DNA from 4 places in the Staphylococcus sp. SUC_1.2 genome. Region 1 is predicted to be linked to each of the others. Evidence: riboswitches for the same ligand, from Rfam matches in the RefSeq annotation. Region 1 holds a riboswitch; each other region holds the start of a gene.

Region 1 (6,111 bases):
TCTTGTTTAATTAAAGTTTTATTATGTTCGACAATGACACGTTTAGGATCTAATTCAAGAGATTCAAGTACAGATGTAATAGATTGTTCTGAATCAAAATTGAATGTGTCCCCATTAATGATACACTTCATGATTTAACCTCCTTGAAGCACTAAATGATTCATATCGACGCGGTTTAACACCGGTGAGTATCCAATTGGCGATATCACGACCAATAATAGGCGAAAGTAAAATACCGTTACGATAATGACCAGAAATCACATATAAATCTTCATCAATACGGTCCATTATCGGTATTTCTCCTTCAGTATATGGACGGACACCAGACCATTGTTTAATGACTTTGCCGTGTGCGAGTTCTGGTATACGTTCATTTGCAAAGTGGTGTAACCAAGAGATACCATCGTCTGTATTACCAACTGAATAGTTATCAAACTCGCTTGTGGCACCAATTAAGAAACGATTTGGATATTTTGGTACGATGTAACAGCCATTGGTCATAAATACGGTTTCTTTTAAATCCAAATGATCATTTTCAATCAGTAAGACTTCACCTTTTACACCGACTACATCTCTAGGTAATGAGTATTGATTTAATAATTTAGATGTCCATGCGCCCGCTGCCACAATGACTTTCTTAGCTTGTAATGTGCCTTGTGACGTTTCAACATCGTAGTACCCATTTTGGCGATGAACAGATTGTACCTCTGTATTAAAATATCGCTTAATTTGACGTTGCTTTAAAGATGTAAATAAAGCTTTAGTGTAGTGATTGGCATTAATTTGTCCATCTTGTGGAATGTAAATAGCCATTTCACTTGATGTTACTGTACCATTCGTTAAATCAGTAAGTTCCTCATCTGAAAGAACAATGACGCTAGAATCTAAACCGCTTAAAAATTGATACTGTTTTTCTAAACTTTCAACATCTTCAGGACGATTAGCCACTTTAATTAATCCTGAATTTTGAAACTGAATATCAATACCTGTCTCATCTTCTAAATCTTGACATAATTGTGGAAAGAGACTTCGTGATTCAAGAGCAAGTCTAAATAAATCAGTATCTTTAGTAAATTCATTTTGAGCACCTAACATACCACCTGCTTTATATGATGCGTGTTTACCTGGCACGTCACGATCGATAAGTGCAATGTCAAGGTGAGATTGGCTTAATTGTCGCGCAATAGACATGCCAATCACGCCCGAACCTATGATTAAAACATCATGCATCTTTCAACCACTCCTTTCGCAACAGTTCAATTTGTTGTAAAGATGCGTTCATAAAAAAAGAAATCGCACAAATTCCTTTAAAACCACGAGGTAATTGAGGAATCGTTTTTTCAGTGATACCTCCAATGGCATAAATTGGAATAGGAATCTCTAACACACGTTGAATCTCTGCTTTTGATCGAGGCAATTGATTAGGTTTTGAAGGTGTCTTAAAAATGTGTCCAAAAAAAACATAATCAAGATCGTGTTCATAAGCTGCTTTAACAGATTCAATTGAATGTGTAGACATACTCACTTCAATCTCTGGATGTATGGATTTATAGCTAAATGCATCTTCATCCATTTCTCGAAAATGAATATGAGAGAGGTGAAGTTGTTCAAGTAAATGTACATCACTATGAATAATGATTTTTGATTTAGGAAATCCTTTTTCTATAAGTGATTTTAAAAATGAAGACAAGTCACTTGAAGACATGGGAGTACGAAACAATAACCCATCTATTCCATCCGAGATATCAAGAAAATGTTGTAAATCATCATTGGTTAAATCTTTATATTTCGTTATCGCTATAAAAATGAACACCACTCCTTAGTAAACAAAAAACGCTATTTCCCTGCAGTAGGGAAATAGCGTTTTGCTTAACTTTACGATATTCTAGTCGCCACTTTCCTACGCCAGTACAAACTGGATCAGGTTCCAGGAATTATAAAGTTCGTTCTTTACTCTCAGCCTTAAACAAAGGCACTTCCAGTGGATCGTTTATTCAGTTGTGTTTAAAATAAACATCAGCATTTTTGCTTTATTTTTATTCTACAACCTTTTTTAATAGAGTTCAAATACAAAAATAAATTAGATTTATAGTAATATACTTTTTAATCAAGAAACCACGTTTTACATAACATTGAATTGAAAATACATGCTACCCCTCTTCTTACTATCGTTTTCTTTTTATAACAGACGGGTAAAACGTTATAATTATATTTGGAAGGTGATTATATGATTATTATTAATGCAAAGCTTAAAATCAAAGAAGATGTGCGTAATGACTATTTAGATTTAATGAATAAATTAGTTCAAAGTTCACGTCAAGAACCAGGAAATACATTTTATTCACATTATGAAGATGTAGCAGAACGCAACACATTCGTTGTTGTTGAAAATTATAAAGATCAAGAAGCGGTTCAAGCACATAACCATTCAGATCATTTCAAAGCATTTAGTGAAAATATTGGAAAATATGTCGCTGAAGAACCTGTCATTAATGTAGCAGAAACAAAATAATAACTAATAATTAAAAATTTAAATGGATTTGAGAAAATTAATAGCTTCCTTAGAATTAGAGCAACTAGAAAATTTAATTTTCTATAATTTAGGGGAGCTATTTATTAATAGAAAATGGAATTTTTGAGTTTTCAGAATTAGAGAATGCGCCTTTAGTACCAAATGGTGTATATAAAGGTGGAATTAAAGGTAATGTTGGAGATGACCCTTTTAAAAAATTATTTAATGTTGGAAATGCTGGGGGAATTCGAACTAAAATTTCTAAAGACGGAAATATTGCTTATATTGTGATTATTTCTAATAGTAGTAATTCGGATATATATCCAAATAATTATAATGATGATACTTCAATACTTACTTATTATGGAGATCAAAAAGATTCTAATAAGGATGCTATTGATACTAAAAAAAGAGGAAATAAAAATCTTAAATATTTATTTGATTTAGTATATGGGAAATTAGAAGAAGATATAAACCCATTTCCAGTTTTTTATTTTGAAAAAATTGGAAATCAAGGACGTAATTATATTTATAAAGGATTAGCCTTTCCATATGTAAAAAATTTAAAATATGAAGAAGTGTGCCAAATTAAGAGAAATAATAACATCAGTAATTATCAATTTTTGTTTACTATAGATAATTCAGAAATAAGTACAAGAAATTTTATAGAAGATTTATTAAGAGATTCTCAAAATTTTTATAATGCACCGAATAATTTTAAGAACTTTGCAGAAGACACAACTCAATTTAAATTGAAAATTGAAACATCTTCTTTACATACTAAATATTTAAATTTATTTTTGAATAATTATGTGAAAACTTCAGAAATAATTAGAGATAGTAAAGTTAGAATTGGTCAAGACAATATTCGGAAAAACCTATTATATCAAAGAAGAAAATGTGAAATTTGTGGAATAGATTACCCTTTCTTACTAATAGCCTCACATATAATTCCTTGGAGTAAAGTTAAAGAATACAAAGATTTTTATGAATTGGGAAATCAAATCAGAGGAGATTTGAATAATACTCTACTACTTTGTGAAACTCATGATAAATTATTTGATAGACATTACATTTCATTTGATATAAATGGTAAGATTATGATTTCAGAAAATATAAGGAAAGAAGATTATAAAAAATTAAATATAAATGAAAATATTGGAATTAAATTGAATGAAAAAAAAGAAAAATATATGAAAGAACATAGAAAAAAGTTTATCGAAAAAAATTATATCTAATAAATAACTTTTTATTTAATGTCGCTGTTAATATGTTTGAAAAATGAAAGGAAAGATAGTAGTGGGACATGTGATTGCTTCATTAATAAGGTTTGATAAGCCTAAAATTAATCTATGGAAAGGTATACGCCAAGGATTATTAATGATTATCCCAACATTGATAGGGTATTTACTAGGACATTTTAGTTTTGGTCTACTTGTAGCAACCGGAACTTTGGCACATACTTATGTATTTAAAGGTTCGGCACAATCAATGTTAAGAACGGTCATTATTTGTACGTTATCCTTTACCATTTGTATGATGCTTGGAACATTAACTGTCAATCAGCCAGTGCTGTACGGTGTATTATTATTAATCGTTACTGTCATTCCATTCTATGTATTTAATGTGTTAAAAATTGCGGGTCCTTCATCCACATTCTTTTTAGTTACATTTTGCTTATCGAGTAACTTACCTGACGCTCCAGAACAAGCACCGATTCGTGGCTTAGCGATTTTTATTGGAGGAATGTTAGCGACATTAGTCGTCATTTTAAATATTGTATTCCAAAAACAAAAAGCGGAAGATCGAGCGATTACCTCTGACTTTCAGACGATTAATAATTTGATGCATCACTTTAATGATGCTGAAAAATTTAAAGACATTTCACAAGACACAGTAACAAAGTTTAAAAATTCAGAGAAGCTATTGATTACTTCGACTACTGCGATGAGTGAAAAGTTAAGTTCTCGCTTTGAAAAGTTATTGCTTCTTCATACGTCAGCCCAAGGAATTTATGCCGAGTTACTTGAACTAAATGAAAAAAATATTCGTCCCATCCCTCAAGAACTGATTGAGATGATGGATATGATTACTAGAAATGCCTATAAATTATCTTCAAAACGAGAAAAATGGACGAAAAAAGTCGATGTGGATGAACCATTTGAAAGTTTGATGCAACACATACTTAAAATAGACGAAATTGCGCAATTACAACCGGAACAAATAGAATCTGAAGCGAGTATTCGTAAACCATTATATAGTAAACGTATCGTTCAAAACTTAACACTCGATTCCATTATTTTCCGTAATGCATTAACGTATGCTGTTATTATGGGCGCGGCTATTTTTGTATCGTTATTTTTCAATATCCAACGCTCATATTGGATCCCATTATCTGCTCATACAGTATTATTAGGATTAACGACGATTCGGATGTTAGACCGTTCATTAGCACGTGGTCTTGGAACAATTGTAGGAACTTTACTTTTATCAGCCATACTCTTTTTCCAACCTCATTTAATCGTCGCAGTCATTTTAATGGGACTGTCTGCTATGATGACAGAAGGATTTGTCGCAGCAAATTATGCGTTTGCGGTTATTTTTATTACAACACAAGTCATCCTGTTAAATGGTCTAGCCTCTGGTAATTTATCCATTGATATTGCCTATACACGAATTGTTGACGTATTGATTGGGATTGTGATTGCGGTCATTGGTGTTTTAATCATTAATCGAAAAAATGCGTCAACCATGTTACCTACTGTGATTGTAGAAGTGGTACGTAAAGAAGCGGTTATTTTCCAATATTTATTTTCAGAAAATAAATACCAAGATACAGCACGTGATAGAACAGAAAGTTTATCATTATCTGTCAAAATGAATAACATGACACAAGTGTACAATTCAGCCAATGGCGAATTATTCTCGAATAAAGAGGCCATTCGTTATTATTATCCAAGTATGTTTGCCTTAGAAGAAATTAGCTTTATGTTAATGCGTGCAATGCAAGACAAACAGCGTCAACGTATTTCAGATGAACAAATGGGAGAATATCTTGTCACATTTGAAAATGTAGCAAAACATTTTGAATTACGCGGTAGTCTTAATGAAAAAGAATTGACGGATTTACCACAGTATAATTATTTAAAATCTGCCTTAATGAAGTTACAAGATAATTGTGTAGCAACACGTAAAGACGTTGATCATACAAATCATCAGAAAACGGTGGACGCTTAATATCAATGTATGACGTTTCATTATAGCGTAGGGTGGTAAAGCTTACTAAACACTATAGAGGAGCGTGACATCATGCCTTGGACAATGGATGATTATCCACAAACTTGGAAACATTTAGATGAATTAGAGCGTAAAAAAGCAATTGATATTGCAAATGCGATGTTAAAAGACGGCTACAAAGAGGGAGACGCTATTCCTATTGCAACAAAACAAGCAGAAGAGTGGTACAAAGATGCCAGTAAAGAAGAATTAGAAGAATTAAAACATAAACATATTACTCAACATCAAAAAGATCCATCAGCACGACCTGAACTGAATGATGAAGATGTTCATGTATATTATGAGGATCATGAATGGAAAGT
Region 2 (6,111 bases), on a different contig from region 1:
CTACTAAAGCATTTGGTCCTTTTTCACGAAATTGAAATAAAGTAATTCCTGATTCTAATGCTGCTTTTAAAACATCTTTAATGTTTTGATCACCGATGATGTCTTGTGTTCCACATATAAAATAAACTTGTAAACTTTTTGAATCAAACATATTTAAACCTCTTCACGTTTTACAAATTGTTTATAAGTATCATAGTTAAGTTGATACATTTCATCAAGTAATTGAGATAAGAATGTTCCAGGTCCATTAACCTTTTCACTTTTTTCAGCAATCTCTGCGGCAATATTATAATAACTTACTGATTCTTCTAATACTTGTAATGATGGATGTGTATTTCTAAATAAAAATCCAGCAACTAAACCGCCTAATAAACAACCAGCGCCTGTGATTTTTGCCAGTAATGGAGAACCATTTGATAGTTTGACAATTTGATTATCTTGAATAATAACATCTTCTCTACCTGTAATAACAATTGCTGTTTGATATTTTTCATAAGCTTTTTTAGCAATTGTCACTACATCTAAGTCTGTTTCCCCATCAGTGCCTTTCATTGTAGTATTTGAATCTACTAAAGTAAGAATTTCAGATGCATTTCCTTTAATCACAGAAACATTTATTTCAGAAAGAAAAGTTTCACAGAATTGTTTACGATATGTTGATGCGCCTACAGCAACTGGATCAAATACAATGGGTGTACCTTGTTGATTAGCAATTTTTCCAATTTCTAAAATATCTTTTTCATTTGCTTTAGTTAATGTTCCAATATTTATAAGCAGTGCCCCTGCTACTTTATAGAACTCTTCTGCTTCTTCTGGAGCTTCACTCATTGCTGGACTTGCACCAATACTCAAGAGTCCATTCGCAGTGAAGTTTTTAACCACATCATTGGTATAACAGACTACTAGTGGATTCTCTTGTCTTATCTTTTCTAAACTATTCATCGTCTAAACCTACTTTCTTCATATAAGCAAAATGGTTTACCGGGCCGCGTCCTTGACCGATTTCAGGTGTATGTTCAATACTTAATGAAATAAATTTTTTAGCTTTTTTTACAGCTTCATAAATTGTTTTACCTTTAGCTAGTTCGGCTGTGATAACAGCTGAAAATGTGCAACCTGTACCATGAGTATGTGGCGTATTAAATCGCTTCTCTTCAAAAGTATAGACATCATCTTTAGTAAATAAAAAGTCTTTAGCATTATTTAAATCAGCAGAATGACCGCCTTTAATTACTACACCTTTACTTCCTATTTCATTTATAAATATATGACCTGCTTTACGAATATTATCTTCAGTATCAATTTTCAAGCCAGTAATTTCTTCAGCTTCTGGAATGTTAGGAGTAACGACATCCGCTAATGGTAAGAGCGTTTTCTGAAGATGTTTTTTTGTTTCATCATCCATTAAGGAATCACCACTTTTTGCTAGCATAACTGGATCGATAACATAGGGAATATTGCTATGATTTTTTAAATACGTTTGAATCAGTTCCATCGTTTCATGTGTAGCAATCATTCCAGTCTTAATTGCGTGAGGTAATTCATCATCAAATACGCTATCTAATTGTTCTTTAACCCAACTAGTTTCTAGATTATGGATATGTTGAACTCCTTTAGTATTTTGAGCCACAATACTTGTAATAGCAGCCATTCCATATACGCCACAAGCATGGAATGATTTTAAATCTGCCATAACTCCTGCGCCACCAGAAGGGTCAGTACCAGCAATTGTTAACGCAATCTTAGGTTTATTCATGATTTGCTCCTCCAAAATCCCATTCTTCATCAATGTATGCCATATTAAAGAAGTGACGTTCATGTACAGTACTTTGTAAAAATGCTTCTTTAATTTCTCTTTTTTCCTGTTCGGTACAATGTTCTGTAAGTTCATTTAACAAACGGTCAAATACTTCAATTAAAGGTGCCATTTCAGTGCTATAAAAATCAAACCACTTAGCAGTAAGTGCATCTCTATTAAGATTTGAATCTTCTAATCCCCATTTAGCAACCACTTCATATACGTAAGGACATGGTGCCATTGCAGCTATAGTGTATGCAGCATTTTCGTGTGTATAAGCATGATAATACATATGTTTAATGTAATGATCTCCACTAGGTGGCCACACTTTTTCTTTTACAATTTCTTCATAAGGTTCATTAATATAGTCCGCTAAAATTTCATGGGCTTCTACTTCGCCGTCTAACATAAATTCAATTTGCTCTACTAAGAATTTCACTTCTTTCATAGTAGGTGCTTTAGGAATAAGTAAAGCATATAAATTAGTAAATTCTTTTAAATAAGAAGCATCAGCACGTAAGTATTGGCGTACTGCTTGTTTTGATAATTTTCCCTTTAATAAATCTTGAATAAAACCATCATTATAAATCTCTTCAATAATTGGCTTTGACGCTTGCTTTAATTCATCTGAAAAACTCATTAACTATTCCTCCTTAAATAAAAAAACTACATTTCAACGTAGAAATGTAGTCAATATTCAAAAAAATAGAATGAATGAATATGTATTACTACTTTCCTACGTTGGCATTAACCAAATCAGGTTATAAGGGTCTGAATGCTTCATCTCAGCCATGTTCCATGGCTCCCCTAGTAGTCTTTAGTTTAATTTAACCATAACAAAACCATTGTTATAATTCAAATAAAAAAGATATTCATTGAAATAAGTTTAATTCATACAACTATTATTATAAATATAATAAATAAAGAATAGTACAGAAATCTTTCTAAATTCAGTCATTACTATCAATATATATAAAAATGCCTAAGACAACTCATATTGTCTCAGGCACTAGTAAATTATTTATTAAGTTTTACGCTGTAACCCATTGAGATGGACCTGCAGTATTATAAAGTTTTACTGCCGCAGCATCTTGAACACTTTCAGGTGCTTGTGCTGGTGATACACCTTTATATTGTGCTGGTGCTACTGAATCCCAAGTAGATTGTAAGAATTGATATTTACCTGCTGCACCAGAAGAAGGGTTGATGGCATGAATATCTCCACCTGATTCGCGTTGAGCGATTTGTTGTAAATGACTATTTACATTTACAGATGAACCACTTGTTGATTGTTTAGGTTGATTTGTAGTTGCATTAGCAGGTGCTTGTTGTGTTTGAGTTGCTTGTTTAGTTTGTGTTGTTTTTGGTGCTTGTTGTGTTTGAGCTTCATTTGCATAGTGTTGACTTACATTTGAAGTTGAAGCTGATTGATTTATATGATTATAATTATTATTTTGGAAAGATACATTTTGTGCTGATTGAGTTGAAGCTACATTTTGATTAGCACTATTTACAGTTGAACCGTTTGATGGATAATATTCCCATTTAAAATATGTTCCATCTGACCAAAAATGATAAGTTTTACCATTTAAATTAAATTGGTAATTATAAGCTCCTTCTTGAATAGGATGTTGATTTAATGATTGATCGTTAGATTCCGCTAATTGAGCTAATTTTTCTTTATTAATTTGATTTTCACTTGCATCAGCATGACTTACGTTTCCTGCTACTAATCCTAAGCCTACTGCTAATGAAGATGCAATAATTGTCTTTTTCATAATAGTATAATCCTCCTAAGTCATTTGTTTTCTTAAATATTTTACGGATACTACTCTAACATCTAAAAAAGCTTAGCAGGTTACAGTGAAATAAAAAAAATATACTTATTTTACATTAAAATTACATAGATTTGTAAATAATTTTTCTTATATATATACTATAAACACTTTAATGGCAGTGTTTATTAGATATATAATAAAAGAACCAACTGTAATTACTTTGTAATATTTCAGAAAAATACACTGTCTTTTTTATCATTCAATGAATGAGTTGTATCTAATGTCTTATACATAGTTAAAGAGGTCGGAATATTTATACCGACCTCTTGAGTATATTTGAGTATAATTGAAAGACTTATTTTATATTAATTGGAAAGGTTTGGAGTATTAAAAATAGAGAGTTTTATTTTATATTCATTAATTCGAGATTATCAAATGAATAAGTGTCTGTATTTAGTGAGCTATCTGAGAGTTTTTCATTATTTAATTTAGGGGACATAAATTTAATTGTTTCAACATATAATTCTGTGACAAAGTGAGTTTGTTTTTCCTTTTCATATTTACGAGAACGCATTTGGCCAGTAATACCTACTAAAGATCCTTGAGAAGTATATTTTTCAATGTTGCTAGCCATCTTACCAAATGCTTTACAAAATATATAATCACACGCTATTTCATCATTTTCATCTTTATAATTGCGTTCAGTAGCCACACTAAACGTTGCGATTTTCACCTCCTCATTATCATAAATTTTTGCATCTTTAGTCATACGACCAACGATTACTATCTTATTTAACATGTGTCACCTCCTTATATCGTTATATTAAATAGAATTGAATATAACGTCAAAAAGCTATTTTTTTAGATTTCTTCCCTTTTTAGTATTAATATCTGATATATTTAAGAAAAATATTAAGATATGAGACGACTTATTTAACAAAAAAACAATAATCATATAATTTAAAAATGTTTAAGAGTATGGGAGACATGTTATGAAGACTTTTAAAGCAGTTCGATTCCAAATAGTAAGCGATGATAACAGGATTTCAGAATTTGAACTTTATGATGGTGTTATTATAAATAAAGAAAATAGTGGTACAGGTTGGCTCCTAGAAATTGTAATTTCAGATACACATTATGATATCATGCAAAAATTTTATGAATCACAAACAGTATTAGATATCAGAGTAGTGATTACTAGACCTTCTAACGATCCAGCATTGTTTGATGCAACAATAAAACATATCTCTCTATTTGAAAGGAAAATATCAATTATTTTCGAGTGTCATATTTATACACACCGTCAGGTATACGCAGAAACACTATTAGAACAACTTATTGATGAAGGATTATCTGGAGAAGAATTAAAAATTACATTTAACAGAATGATGCAATCTAAACCGAAATTAAAAGAAGAAAAATTTGAAAGATAAAAATAGAGTAGTAACGAAATGAATGATTTCGCTACTACTCTTATTTTAATTACGCATCTTGAATAGCAAAAGTAAGTTCACAACTACAAGCAAGTTGTCCATCAACAGTAGCTTTTGCTGTACCTTTTCCAATAGGACCTTTAATTTTTGTAATTTCAACTTCTAACATTAAAGTATCACCAGGTGTCACTTGTTTTTTAAATCTACATTTATCAATCCCAGCAAATAATGCAATTTTACCTTTATTTTCTTCACTATTTAACATAGCTACCGCTCCAGTTTGTGCCAAAGCTTCTGTAATGAGAACACCAGGCATAACTGCATAATCAGGAAAATGTCCTTGGAAAAACGGTTCGTTTCCTGAAACTTGTTTTAAACCTACACAACGCTTTCCTTCTTCATATTCAACAATACGATCAATAAGTAAAAAAGGTTGTCTATGAGGAATGATTTTTTTTATTTCATTATAATCAAAAATTGTTTCCATAACTATTACCTCAAATCTATTTAAAAATTAGTCATCGACTCTTTTGATATCTGCACCAAGTGATTTTAACTTCTCATGGAAATTAACATAACCACGATCTAAGTGTTTAAGTTCTGTCACTTGAGTTGTACCTTCTGCCACTAAACCAGCCAAAATAAGAGCTGCGGCTGCTCTTAAATCCGTAGCTTTTACTTGAGCACCTTGTAGTTGACTTTTACCTTCTATTTTAGCACTTCTACCTTCTACATTAATATTAGCATTCATTCTTCTAAATTCTGCAACATGCATAAATCTATTTTCAAATACTGTTTCAGTTACCACTTTATGGCCTTCAGCTGTTAATAATAATGCCATCATTTGTGATTGCATATCTGTAGGGAAACCTGGATGAGGCAGTGTTTTAATATCTACAGGTTGAAGTTCACCATTTGTAGTAACATGTACACCTTCCTCATTAAAATCGAGGTTAACTCCCATTTCTTCTAATTTATAAATTAAACTTGTCATATGTTCTTTAACAGCACCTTTTACAAAAACATCTCCTCTTGTAATTGCTGCTGCGATAATAAGTGTACCTGCTTCAATACGATCAGGTATAATTGCATGTTCAACGCC
Region 3 (6,111 bases), on a different contig from region 1:
GGTTTAATCCATTTAGGACGTCTCATCCACTTAGGAATATCATCTTCTTCTATATCTACGATATTTTTAAATTTACTTTTAAATTTATCGCGTTTAGATCTAATTTTATCTAAATCTACACTTCTTCTTGTCTTACGTGCATATTCTGATGTTTTATCTTGAAGTTGTTTAAAATGAACTTTTGATTGAGTCGAAACGTTTCCTTTTTGAGTTCTTGATAATTCAGGCTCTTCTTCCCCTAATTCTTCTTTTGTTAAAGGTAACGCACGGCGTAAGAATAAGAAATTCCAAATTGCCGCTTGAGCTAATAACCACATAATGATGAAGAATGTATTTACACTTAAAATATCAATAGGCTCAATCTCATTTGCATCGATTTTGCCATACAATGACAGTTGAGTAATCAAGTAACTTATTCCATATGAAATAATAATCCATAAATAATGAACTTTTCTATTTTCTTGATACAATTCATCTTTATAAACAATATATCCTGTATGAATCACAAATGGAATAATGAATATAATTGCCCAAAAACCATATACTTGAGTCATCAATGTAATTGTAATGAGGAAGTATAAAATACCAATAACTAAAAAGAAAATTGAGATGTCGTAATCGTATTTGGTTGTTCTAAATAACGTATATCCAATCAATATGACTAGAATACCAAATAGAATAATTATGACTGCACTTACAACTGGAAAGTTGCCTATGAATCTACTCATCACTCTAATTATTTCACTAAAAAATGCATTAAGAAAGTCCCATATATTATGTATTTTTAAATCAATTTTATCTTTATCTTTTAGTTTATGGATTAAAGGCAAATTGATTAAGATAATGAGACCTGTGAAGAGTGAAACGATACCGATCAAGTAACTATAGATAATCTCGGCGTGTTTCTTAAGAAAAGACATACAGTTCACCTCAAAATTAATTATATATGAACTTTCTATTCTTGTCTTTAATAAAAAATAAAATACTTCTCTAGACTGAGATGAAGTTTATTCTTTTATTAATTGGGTATATTAATTTTGTAAAGTAATCTATGAAAAAGGAGAGTTGTCCTATGACACATGAAGATGCAAAAAAAGCAAAAGAATATGAAGAAAAATTAAAAGAACAAAAAGAAGAAAAAACTGATGATATTGAACAAACTAAACAAGATGTTCAAAATACATTAGACTAATTTTCTTATTTATGTCATCATTAAGAATATTTAATGAATAAGCCTGAGACATACAAGCTGTCTCAGGTATTTTTAATATATTGGCTATCGATGGCTGAGTTGGAAATAAATCTATCCTACTTTCTTTCATTATTTTTAGAACTAATTACATTTTAATTGTTAAATATGTAAACTGTTTAATTATAATTTATTTTTAATTAAATATAGATTAAAAGCATCTTGACATCTACTATTAAAAGTCATACATTTAAAATAAATAAAATATAAATGCACTAGGGGTGTATAGCACTGAGATGAGGCTTAACCTCAAACCCTTTGAACCTGATCTAGTTAAAAACTAGCGTAGGAAAGTGTTAACTTAAATAAATCATGTTTTTAATAATCAATAGCATTTTTATTTAAATTTACGCACAACTTTTCTACGAAGGGTTGTGCGTTTTTTTAGGAGGAACTATTTTATGTCTAAAGGTTTAAAACTTTCAGAAATTCTAGTTACGGTGCTGATTGCTGTTATTTTTGCAATCATTTATAACTTATGGTGGTTGCCATATAATTTAGCTCAAGTAGCTGGTATACATCTAGAGCAACTTACATACGGTATTTGGTTTATGGCTGCTATTGTGGCTTACTTAATTATTCCTAAACCAGGTATTGCATTAATTGCTGAATTTGCTGCTGGTGCAGGTGAAACTATTGTTATGGGGAAATTTGATATTCCTACTATAGTATATGCCATTTTACAAGGTCTAGCATGTGAAGTTGTGTTTGCTATCTTTAAATACAAATCACGTTCTTTAATGGTAGCAATGTTAGCTGGTTTAGTAACAGCATTAGTATCTTTCCCTGTAGATTATTTTTACGGCTATCTAAACGAAGTTGCGGGTTGGAACTTACTACTTTTCATCATTTTCCGTGCTATTAGTGGTATTGTACTGTCTGGTATACTCTCTTATTTAATTGTAAAAGCCTTAGATCAAACTGGAGTAACTAAATTATTCCGTCCTGCCTCTCAAAAAGATTACGACAACTTATAAGGGGAAATGATTGTGTTAAAAGTCAAAAATTTACGTCTAAAATATCCAAATGGTGATCGAAAAATTTTCGATAATCTAAATATAGAAATTAAAGATAAAGAAAAAGTGCTTTTACTAGGTCCTTCAGGATCTGGTAAAAGCACATTGCTTAATGTCCTTAGTGGCATTGTTCCTAATCTTATAGAATTACCGATGAAATATGATGAACTAGACATTGATCCTAATTCGGGGGTTATTTTTCAAGACCCAGATACACAATTTTGTATGCCAAAAGTTTACGAAGAATTAGCTTTCGTCTTAGAAAATCAAAAAGTGCCAAGAGAAGACATGGATGAACAAATTAAAAAAGCACTTGCGTCTGTAGATTTAGATGTGGATAATTCAACTTTCGTAAATAATTTAAGTGGTGGTATGAAACAAAAGCTTGCTATCGTTGAAACGATTTTACAGAAAGCTGATACACTCTTTTTAGATGAACCTACAGCTATGTTAGATGTACAAGCAACTGCTGACTTATGGCAACGATTAATTCACTTATGGACTGATCAAACGGTATTAATTGTAGAACATAAAGTGGAACATATTTGGCATCATGTAGATCGAGTCATATTAATGAACTATGATGGAGAAATTATAGCTGATAATACACCTGAATACATACTCAAACATTGTGAATCGTTACTCACTGAATTTGGCGTATGGCATCCTCATGCTTGGGATTATGCACCTATTCGAAAAGATTTAACTCCCCAATATTCCAATACACTTTTTAAATTTCAAAACGGACAAATAATTCGTAGTAAAAATACACTATTTGAAGTTTCAGAACTAAATATTCATCCTGGAGAATGGATTACAATTACTGGAAAAAATGGAGCTGGTAAAACTACTTTACTCGAATCTATGATGCAATTAGTGAAATACAACGGTACAATGTTTTATGAGAAGCGATTACTGAAGAAAATTAAAGATGCTGCTCAAAATATGTATCTTGTATACCAAAATCCTGAACTTCAATTTATTACAAATTCAGTTTATGACGAAATTAATATTCATTATAATCATCTTGATAAAGCAAAATCGAAAGAAGAAACTGAGCATCTTTTGAAACTTTTACATTTAGAAAAAGTTAAACATCATCATCCTTTTGAAATATCTACAGGTCAAAAACGTCGATTAAGCGTAGCAACTGCTTTAAGTTCAAAAGCTGAAATTGTTTTACTAGATGAGCCAACATTTGGACTTGATAGTCATAATACATTTCAATTGATTAAGCTATTTGAAGAACGTGTAAAACAAGGACAAACTATCGTAATGGTGACGCATGACCCTGAAATTATTCATCGTTATCCAACACGTCGACTTGTCGTAGAAAATCATAAGCTTTTAGAAATGGCAGGTGAATCAAATGTTTGAACGTTGGAAAAAGCGTCATACACTTGTAGATGATGTAAATATTATTACGAAATTAATTCTTGGAGTTTTATTATTTATTTTTATCATTTTTGTGCATAATTTTGATTACATGATTTATATTACTTTATTAATGTTTATATTTTTATTATCTTTTAATGGTACAGCTTTTAAAGTCATTGCTGCATTTTTATCAGCAACCATTCTCTTTGCCTTGCTATCATCATTATTCATGATTTTATATGGTGATGGTACACATATGTTATTTGAATGGGGAATTATTCATATTAGTACTGAGAGCATTGTAAGAGGTCTTCACTTATCTTTAAGAACAATTACTGTTTCAATGTTTGGTGTGTTAATTGCATTAACATCGCAAATTGTAATGATTTTCTATAGTTTAATGCAACATTTAAAAGTAAAACCTAAAATCGCCTATGCATTTATGGCTGCTATTCGTATGGTACCACTTATTTTTACATCATTTATTCAATTAAGACGTTCTTTAAAAATGCGTTACCAAATGATTGACGCATCAAATTATAGAGGTCTTAAACACTTAAAACATTTACTCATTCCAGTGTTAAGTCAAAATATAAGACGTGCATATCAATTATCTGTAGCAATGGAATCCAAAGGCTTTAAAGACGGTCCTCGGACTTATTATTACAAAACACCATTTTCTTATAGAGACTTAATATTTATCGTTTGTATTATAGCCATTTTAATTATATCTTATTATTTTGCTCAATTTTTCCCAATTACTGGCATTACAGACGTTAGAAAATCACAATTATAATAGAAAGGACGTACTCTCATTATATAGAGATACGTCCTTTTTAGTTTATTTGAGTGCTTTATTTCCAATATCTTTACGATAAAATAGTTGATCACTCTTAATTTTTTCTACATTTCCATAAGCATCTTTTTGTGCTTGTTGAATAGTTTTTCCTTTTCCAATGGCTAATACAACTCGTCCGCCAGATGTAAGAAATGTATCATTTTCTTTTTTCAAACCACTAACGAAATAATGGTTATTTAATTCAAAGCCTGAAACCTCTGCACCTTTATCATATGACCCAGGATAGCCTTTCGAAGCAAGCATTACTCCTACCACATAATCGTTAATCCATTGAAAACGAATAGGTTCTTTACGGTCTAGAGCAACGATTTGTGCCATCAAGTCACTTTCTAGACGACTTAACAATACTTGCGCTTCTGGATCACCAAATCGTGCATTAAATTCAATAACTTTAGGACCTTCCTTAGTTAAAATTGCACCTATATAAAGTAAACCAAAATAGTCATAACCCTCTTCTTTTAACGCTCTAGCAATTGGTTGAGCAATATCTTTGTTTGTACGTTCTAAAACGTCATTTGAAATATGAGGAACAGGACAATAAGCGCCCATCCCACCAGTATTAGGACCTTCGTCATTATCATAGGCACGTTTATGATCTTGAGCAATACAGTCAAAAGGAACTGCATAATCACCATTAATGAATGTCATTAATGAGAATTCTTCTCCTTCAAGAAATTGTTCAAAGACAACTTTTCCATCTTCTTGTGGATATAGCACTTCTACCGCTTCAATTGCTTCATCTCGTGTATTAGCAATAATTACGCCTTTACCAGCAGCTAACCCATCCTTTTTGACTACAATAGGTAATTCGCATTCATTTACATAATTAAGTGCTTCAGTTTTATTGTCTATTTCTTTATAATCAGCAGTTGGAATATCATATTTTTCCATTAACCTTTTAGCAAAAGATTTAGAACCCTCAATTTGGGCTGCTTCTTTGTTAGGACCAAAGACTTTAACATGATTGTCTCTCAATTTATTAGATAAACCATCTATCAATGGTTGTTCTGGACCAATAATCACCCATTCTATATGATGTTGGTGGACAAATTGTAAAATAGCCTCATGGTCGGTTTCAGCAATTTCAGTGTGTATTTCAGCTAAATGAGTCATTGCATCATTTCCAGGAATAGCATAAAGTTTTTCAATAAGTGGCGACTGATGTAATTTTGATACTAATGCATGTTCACGACCGCCTGCACCTATAACTAAAACATTCATTTCTTTTCTCCCTCTATTCTCTCAATTATTTTAAATTAGTGTTTAAAATGACGCATACCAGTAGTAACCATAGCAATACCATGTTTGTTAGCCATATCAATCGAATCTTGGTCTTTAATTGAACCGCCTGGTTGAATAATAGCTTTAATACCATGTTTTGCAGCAAGTTCAACAGTATCATCCATTGGGAAGAAGCCATCAGAAATCATTACTACATTGTCATTTATTTCAATTGCGCGCTCTAATGCAATCTTAGCTGCACCTACTCTATTCATTTGTCCTGCACCAATTCCAACTGTCTGTTTATTATTACTTAAAATGATTGCATTACTTTTCACTGATGGAATAACTTTCCATCCTAGAAGCATTGCCTCCCACTGAGCATCGGT
Region 4 (6,111 bases), on a different contig from region 1:
ACGAGCATACCTAAAATTGCCATGATGGAAATTCCAAATAATCGCCATACAGAAAAATCAAGACCCATATTCCACATGGTTGAAAAAATCAATCCGAATGCACCTGTCGTAAAAGCAATCGCTACAATATTACTTAAACTTGCCATCATATTCAGTGGGTTATTCGCAAAGGTCATCCCACTGACAAGTCGCATCATTCCAAGACTACGTGAATTTGATAAATATCTTAAATGATTGTTTCCTGTTTCTTTTAAATGTACTTCAGTTTTCTCAATACGTGAAAAAGGAAATTGTTTATTAATTTCTTTCTTAACTCTATTATTGTCATCATAACCCACATGCGCTCTTTCAGAATAATGAAGTTCATTAATAATGGTTACGATAGCATGTTTAAAACGATTCTTTACAGGACGCCATCCAAAAGCAGGATATGAAAATATGGCAGCGCCATTTTTTTTATTAATATCTAAAGCAAGTACGTTTTGATGATAGAACATAGGTAAGTCTGTAATTCCTACAATATAATCCCATTCTCTTTTATCATGATAATCTTGAATTTTTTTGAATATTTCTTCCACACTTTCCGCAAAACCAGTAAGAGGATCCACCACGAGATCAACTTGCCAGTCACGTTGGTGATTATCTTGTTCTGATAATATATTGGGTATGTCATCAATTAAACTTTGTGCTAATTTCTCTGTCACTCCTGGCGCCACCACGAGACCAATTGTTTTCTCTTCACTCATGTTGTTTCCTCCTCTCTATGATCTTGTTTTTTATGTTCATCTTGTTGATTATCATTATTTTGTTTATTGGATGCACTTTCTTCAACTTGTTGATTTGACGCATCATGAGAAGATGATTGAGCTTGTTCTTTTTCTTTCTTCTCTTGTTCTGCTTCTTTATAACGATGATATTGTCGATACGAATAAGTAATCTGACGAATCTTCTCTTCATTCTCTACAGTAGAACCCATTGCCCCAGCAAGTAAACCTAGTGAAGATACAAACCATACTAATTTTACATAATTTATAAACGTAAAATGAGGATGTGCACTAGTCCATTGATTAAATAAACTTGGTGGAACAAACAATGATACACTTATCGCTAATAAAAGATATAAAATAATATAATTTAAAAGTGTAATAATAAATAATGTGAATATGGTAGTGAAATTATAAATATAGCGATACACACGTTGCGATTTAGCTGTTTTACGTTCAATCAATTGATGTGCATAGAGTAACCAGCCTGTCATACCTAGGATAGCAATAAGCATAAGTATAATAAATCTTACTATGGAGTACTGTATACTCAGTTCCCAAGGCATGGAGAAAATCGATACATAAGTCCCAGTTGCAAAAGCAACTGAAATAATCTTTTTGAAATTAAAAATATTTTTCCATGGTTCATTTGCACGTGTTAACCCTAAAATAAGTTGAATCCAACTGAGAATAAACCATCGATGAATATAACGTTGCTTTGGCGTTTCATCTTCATTTGGTTCTACTGCTTTAGGATGTATAAGCGGATGAATCTTGGGAGCCACTCTTGAAGTTGAATAATACAATTGTTCAATAATAGAAGTTAAACTATTTCTTAATTTTCGTCGTAGGTCTATCCAACCTAATGAAGGTAAAGATAGCATCGCTACTTGTTTATCATTATTAAAATCACTAATCACTACTTTATTTCCAGAAATACTTGGTAAATCTGTAATACATACAACAAAATCCCAATCATGTTTCTCTTTCATTTTTGCCGCTTTATCAATACTTTCATGTACATCTTCAGCTGAGCCAATCATTAAATCAACGTGGAGCTGAAATACCCATTCTTGTTGATCATTCACACGTTGATTCAGCTGTTCTTTTACATCTGGAATAACAGCTTCTACGTGTTTATGAGATACACCCGGTGAAGGTATCAAACCGATTTTGTGCATTGTGTTATCCTCCTTTCTTTATAAATATATAAAGTAAGGTGTACGTCGAAAAAGTCTACTCTTTTCAAACGTACACCTATTTATAAATAATTATTTAGCAAGTACAAGTGGTGAAAAGATAATGTAAGCAAGTACTACTAAACCTAGAACAATACCGCCTGTAATATATCGATATTTCCAAGGTGTCAGATCCACTTTAGCTTTATTAGTATTTAAGTCAAACGTATTGGAAGGTTTAAATTTATTAAAGACAAGTATAATAGCTAAATCAATAAAGAACATAAAACTAAAAGTATATAGATAATTTAATTGTGGCACCATAAAACTAATTGCAGCATATAACACAATGTGTGTAACTAAAGCTACTTTAGCGCCTAGTTTAGATGTATGCTTAGAATAAAATGCAACTAAGACCAATGCAAGTACTGGCATACTATATACACCATTGAACTGTTGCACAATCGCATATAATCCACTTGGGAAAAGGGCAATAAGTGGAGATATACCTACTACAATAATGCCAATCACAACTGTCGCGATATGACCGACACGTGCAATATGTTGATCTGAAGCACGCTTACCAAAAATAGGTTTATAAAAGTCTAAAGTAAAGAGTGTTGTTGTACTGTTTAATGATCCAACAAATGAACTTAATATGGCTCCAAAAATAACTGCTCCGAATAGACCATAGCCCCAATCAGGTAAAATCGCCTGAATCAATGCAGGATAAGCATTATCATTAGATGTTATACCCCCATTGAAATAATTATATGCAATAACACCAGGAATCACCGTAAAAATAGGACCAAATACTTTAAATAAACTTAAATATATCGCACCTTTTTGTGCTTCTTTTAAATTCTTACCAGCTAATGCTTTTTGTACAATCATTTGGTTCGCACACCAAAAGAATAAATTATTAAAAAACATACCAAAGAATAACGTTGGCCATGGAACAACATCTGAATCAATGGCCCCAAAAGCGTTTAGTTTTTCAGGCGTACGTTGGACCATATGGTCGAATCCTTTTACAAAATTCCCATCACCTAAATGATGTAAACCTAAAATTGTAATAATCAAACCACCTATAATTAATCCGACACCATAGATTGAATCACTAAATGCACTCAGTGATAAACCACCAATGAATAAATAGATAACACCTACTGCACCAATGACAAATGCAATAATAATTGTTGCTGTTGCATCACTTACTCCTAAGTATTTCCCAATATTAAACATTTTATTAAAAATTAATGAACCAGAATACAAGACAACGGGTAAAAATGACACAACATAAGTAAAAATAAACAATATAGAAACGAAGCGTTTAGTAAAGGTACCATAACGCATTTCAAGTAATTCAGAAATGGTATCCACACCGTACCTTAAATATTTGGGTAAGAATATCCATGCAAGTAAGACAACGGCTACAGCAGCTGTGACTTCCCAAGCCATAACTTCCATACCCTTGCCATAACTTTGACCATTCTGTCCTACAATTTGTTCTGTAGATAGATTGGTCATAATAATTGTTGAGGCAATCGTAAATCCTGTTAAACTATTGCCTCCCATAAAATAGCCACCTGCACTATCAGTCTTTATTTTCCTTGAACGCCAAAATGCATAAAGGCTGACTCCAATAACAACGGCTAAAAATAAAATAATTGCTAACCAATTCATAATAAATGTCGATCTCCTTATTTTTTAAAATAAAAAAACGTTAAACTTTCATTTAACGTTGGATAACTAATCTATTCTATGATGTACATGTCTTGTGCCTTATTTATTTTAAACACAGAATATCTAATTTTCAATTATCATATTTAAATTTATTATATAAATAAATTATATAAAATATTATCTTTAAATTTGATGATATTTTTTATGTTGTTGAATATTATATGGAAGCGCTTGACTTCTCATAATAGAAGTCATAAAGTGAAACTATAGTTAAATCATATGCACTAGGGGTGTTTTAAAACTGAGATGAGGTGTAACCTCAAACCCTTTGAACCTGAACTAGCTTATACTAGCGTAGGAAAGTGTCGTATAAAATAAGATAACCTGTTGAGATGTGTCAAACTGTTCTCAATAATGATATATCTATTTTAATGCAACTTTCCTAATGTGAAGGTTGCATATTTTTTTGCTGTAAATGAAGTAAATGGAGGCACGATATTTATGACGAGAACAGTATTAGTAACTGGAAGTAGCCGTGGTTTAGGTGCGGTCATTGCAAAAACATTAGCTAAACAAGGATTTGAAGTTATCATTAATTACAATCAAAGTCGTGAAGCAGCTGAACAATTAGCACATGAGATTGGTGAAAATGCCATTGCTTTACAAGCAGATGTCACACAACGTGACGAAGTCGATCGTTTAGTTAATGAGGCAACACATCATTTTGGAAAAATTGACATTGTTGTCAATAATGCATTAGTTAATTTTAAATTTGATCCAAATGCGCAAAAGGCATTTAAAGACTTATCATGGGAAGACTACCAACAACAAATTGATGGTACACTAAAAGGCGCTTTTAATGTTACTCAAAGTGTCATTCCACAATTTATAGAGCGTGGTTCTGGCACCATTGTAAGTATTGGCACAAACTTATATCAACATCCTGTTGTACCATATCATGAATACACAACAGCTAAAGCTGGGTTGATTGGGTTCACACGTAATATTGCAGCCGAATTAGGGCAATATGGTATTACTGCTAATGTAGTGTCAGGAGGATTGCTTAAAACAACTGATGCTAGTGCCGTCACTACACCAGACGTTTTTGATTTAATTGCACAGACTACGCCATTACGTAAAGTGACTACCCCACAAGATGTTGCTAATATGGTTGCTTATTTAAGTAGCGAAGCAGCAGATGGTATGACTGGTCAAAATATTACTGTCGATGGTGGTTTAACCATGAATTAATATATAACTGGTCTTCCTTATCTTAGAATAGAAATAAAATGAACATTGGAGTGAGAAATTAAATTGACTCATCAACATCAACTTCATCTCGGTGTATTAATCTATGGATGTGGTCATCATCAAGCTGCTTGGCAACTTCCCAATTCAAGTATTGAACGTATCGGTGATATTCAATACTATCAAGAATTAGCTCAGTTATCTGAAAAAGGGTTGTTAGATGTAGTCTTTTTCGCAGATAATCAGTCTTTTATCCCTAGCTATACTTCTATGCCAAGTTTTTGGTTTGATCCACTGATTAACTTAACTGCTATATCTCAAGTCACACAACATGTTGGATTAGTTCCTACCATTTCAAGTACATTTTCTAATCCATTCACTGCAGCACGTCAGTTACTTAGTTTAGATCATATTAGTGGTGGACGAGTGGGATGGAATTTAGTCACTTCCATGACAGATGCCGAAGCTCAAAATCACAGCATGGACCATCTACCCAATCATGATGAACGCTATAAGAAAGCAGAAGAGTTTGCTCAAGTCATGAATGGATTGTTTGATTCTTGGCATACTGAAGATTTCAAACCAAATCGGCATCATCATACAATGATAAATCGCAATATCAAACCGCTTCACCACAATGGCAAATATTTTCAAGTTCATGGACCATTAACAACACCAAGTAGCATTCAAGGAAAACCTGTGGCGATGCAAGCAGGTGCATCTAAACAAGGTATTGCATTAGCTACAAAATATGCAGATGCAGTATATTCTGTTTCTTGGAATATGAAGCAAGCAAAACGTTATCGCGAGCGCTTAGATAGTGAAATGGCACAACATGACCACAAGCGTTATATTAAAGTCTTTCCTGGACTAGTCACTTATGTAGGTCATACACATGAAGAAGCATTGAAAAAGAAAGCAAAACTTGATCAACGACTTCCTATCAAAGCCGCTTTAAAGCAACTCAGTTTTTTCATTCAACAAGACTGTAGTCAGTGGGAATTAGATGCTCCTGTGCCTAAACTACCTTCTTTAGAAGAGTTTAACGGTCCCGTCGGTCGATATGAAACCATCTTAGAAATTATTCAAGATAAGCAACCTACTGTCAGAGAACTGCTAAGTTACCTTAATGCGGGGGGTGGACATCTGACACTCATAGGTACGCCAAAAGAAATTGTAGATGAAATGGAACGCTGGTTTAATGCGGGTGTTGCAGATGGATTTAACTTAATGCC

Evidence for each region. A riboswitch is a leader RNA that binds a small molecule or an ion and turns the genes downstream of it on or off. The one in region 1 is predicted to bind thiamine pyrophosphate.
Region 2: linked by a shared signal. The riboswitch ahead of tenA (thiaminase II) and the one ahead of NR218_RS01535 (thiamine phosphate synthase) in region 1 are both predicted to bind thiamine pyrophosphate.
Region 3: linked by a shared signal. The riboswitch ahead of NR218_RS06630 (ECF transporter S component) and the one ahead of NR218_RS01535 (thiamine phosphate synthase) in region 1 are both predicted to bind thiamine pyrophosphate.
Region 4: linked by a shared signal. The riboswitch ahead of NR218_RS04210 (3-oxoacyl-ACP reductase) and the one ahead of NR218_RS01535 (thiamine phosphate synthase) in region 1 are both predicted to bind thiamine pyrophosphate.

Annotation. Positions count from the first base shown of each region.
Region 1 covers NZ_JANJPM010000002.1:111,161-117,271, reverse strand. Annotated here, with positions in the region: gene thiS (sulfur carrier protein ThiS) at 1-131, opposite strand, end outside; gene thiO (glycine oxidase ThiO) at 115-1,230, opposite strand; gene NR218_RS01535 (thiamine phosphate synthase) at 1,223-1,813, opposite strand; TPP riboswitch at 1,881-1,990, opposite strand; gene NR218_RS01530 (putative quinol monooxygenase) at 2,228-2,512, shown strand; gene NR218_RS01525 (HNH endonuclease) at 2,620-3,750, shown strand; gene NR218_RS01520 (FUSC family protein) at 3,812-5,749, shown strand; gene NR218_RS01515 (DUF2188 domain-containing protein) at 5,822-6,111, shown strand, end outside.
Region 2 covers NZ_JANJPM010000012.1:10,542-16,652, forward strand. Annotated here, with positions in the region: gene thiE (thiamine phosphate synthase) at 1-151, opposite strand, end outside; gene thiM (hydroxyethylthiazole kinase) at 154-942, opposite strand; gene thiD (bifunctional hydroxymethylpyrimidine kinase/phosphomethylpyrimidine kinase) at 935-1,756, opposite strand; gene tenA (thiaminase II) at 1,749-2,438, opposite strand; TPP riboswitch at 2,515-2,617, opposite strand; gene NR218_RS05640 (transglycosylase family protein) at 2,830-3,576, opposite strand; gene NR218_RS05645 (single-stranded DNA-binding protein) at 3,980-4,375, opposite strand; gene NR218_RS05650 (YwpF-like family protein) at 4,569-5,009, shown strand; gene fabZ (3-hydroxyacyl-ACP dehydratase FabZ) at 5,059-5,496, opposite strand; gene murA (UDP-N-acetylglucosamine 1-carboxyvinyltransferase) at 5,524-6,111, opposite strand, start outside.
Region 3 covers NZ_JANJPM010000015.1:15,529-21,639, forward strand. Annotated here, with positions in the region: gene auxA (lipoteichoic acid stability factor AuxA) at 1-920, opposite strand, end outside; gene graF (glycopeptide resistance-associated protein GraF) at 1,073-1,192, shown strand; TPP riboswitch at 1,457-1,558, shown strand; gene NR218_RS06630 (ECF transporter S component) at 1,651-2,226, shown strand; gene NR218_RS06635 (ABC transporter ATP-binding protein) at 2,239-3,642, shown strand; gene NR218_RS06640 (energy-coupling factor transporter transmembrane component T family protein) at 3,635-4,438, shown strand; gene purD (phosphoribosylamine--glycine ligase) at 4,484-5,722, opposite strand; gene purH (bifunctional phosphoribosylaminoimidazolecarboxamide formyltransferase/IMP cyclohydrolase) at 5,758-6,111, opposite strand, start outside.
Region 4 covers NZ_JANJPM010000008.1:30,034-36,144, reverse strand. Annotated here, with positions in the region: gene NR218_RS04225 (5,10-methylene-tetrahydrofolate dehydrogenase) at 1-746, opposite strand, end outside; gene NR218_RS04220 (5,10-methylene-tetrahydrofolate dehydrogenase) at 743-1,945, opposite strand; gene NR218_RS04215 (solute:sodium symporter family transporter) at 2,036-3,628, opposite strand; TPP riboswitch at 3,905-4,006, shown strand; gene NR218_RS04210 (3-oxoacyl-ACP reductase) at 4,130-4,879, shown strand; gene NR218_RS04205 (LLM class flavin-dependent oxidoreductase) at 4,943-6,111, shown strand, end outside.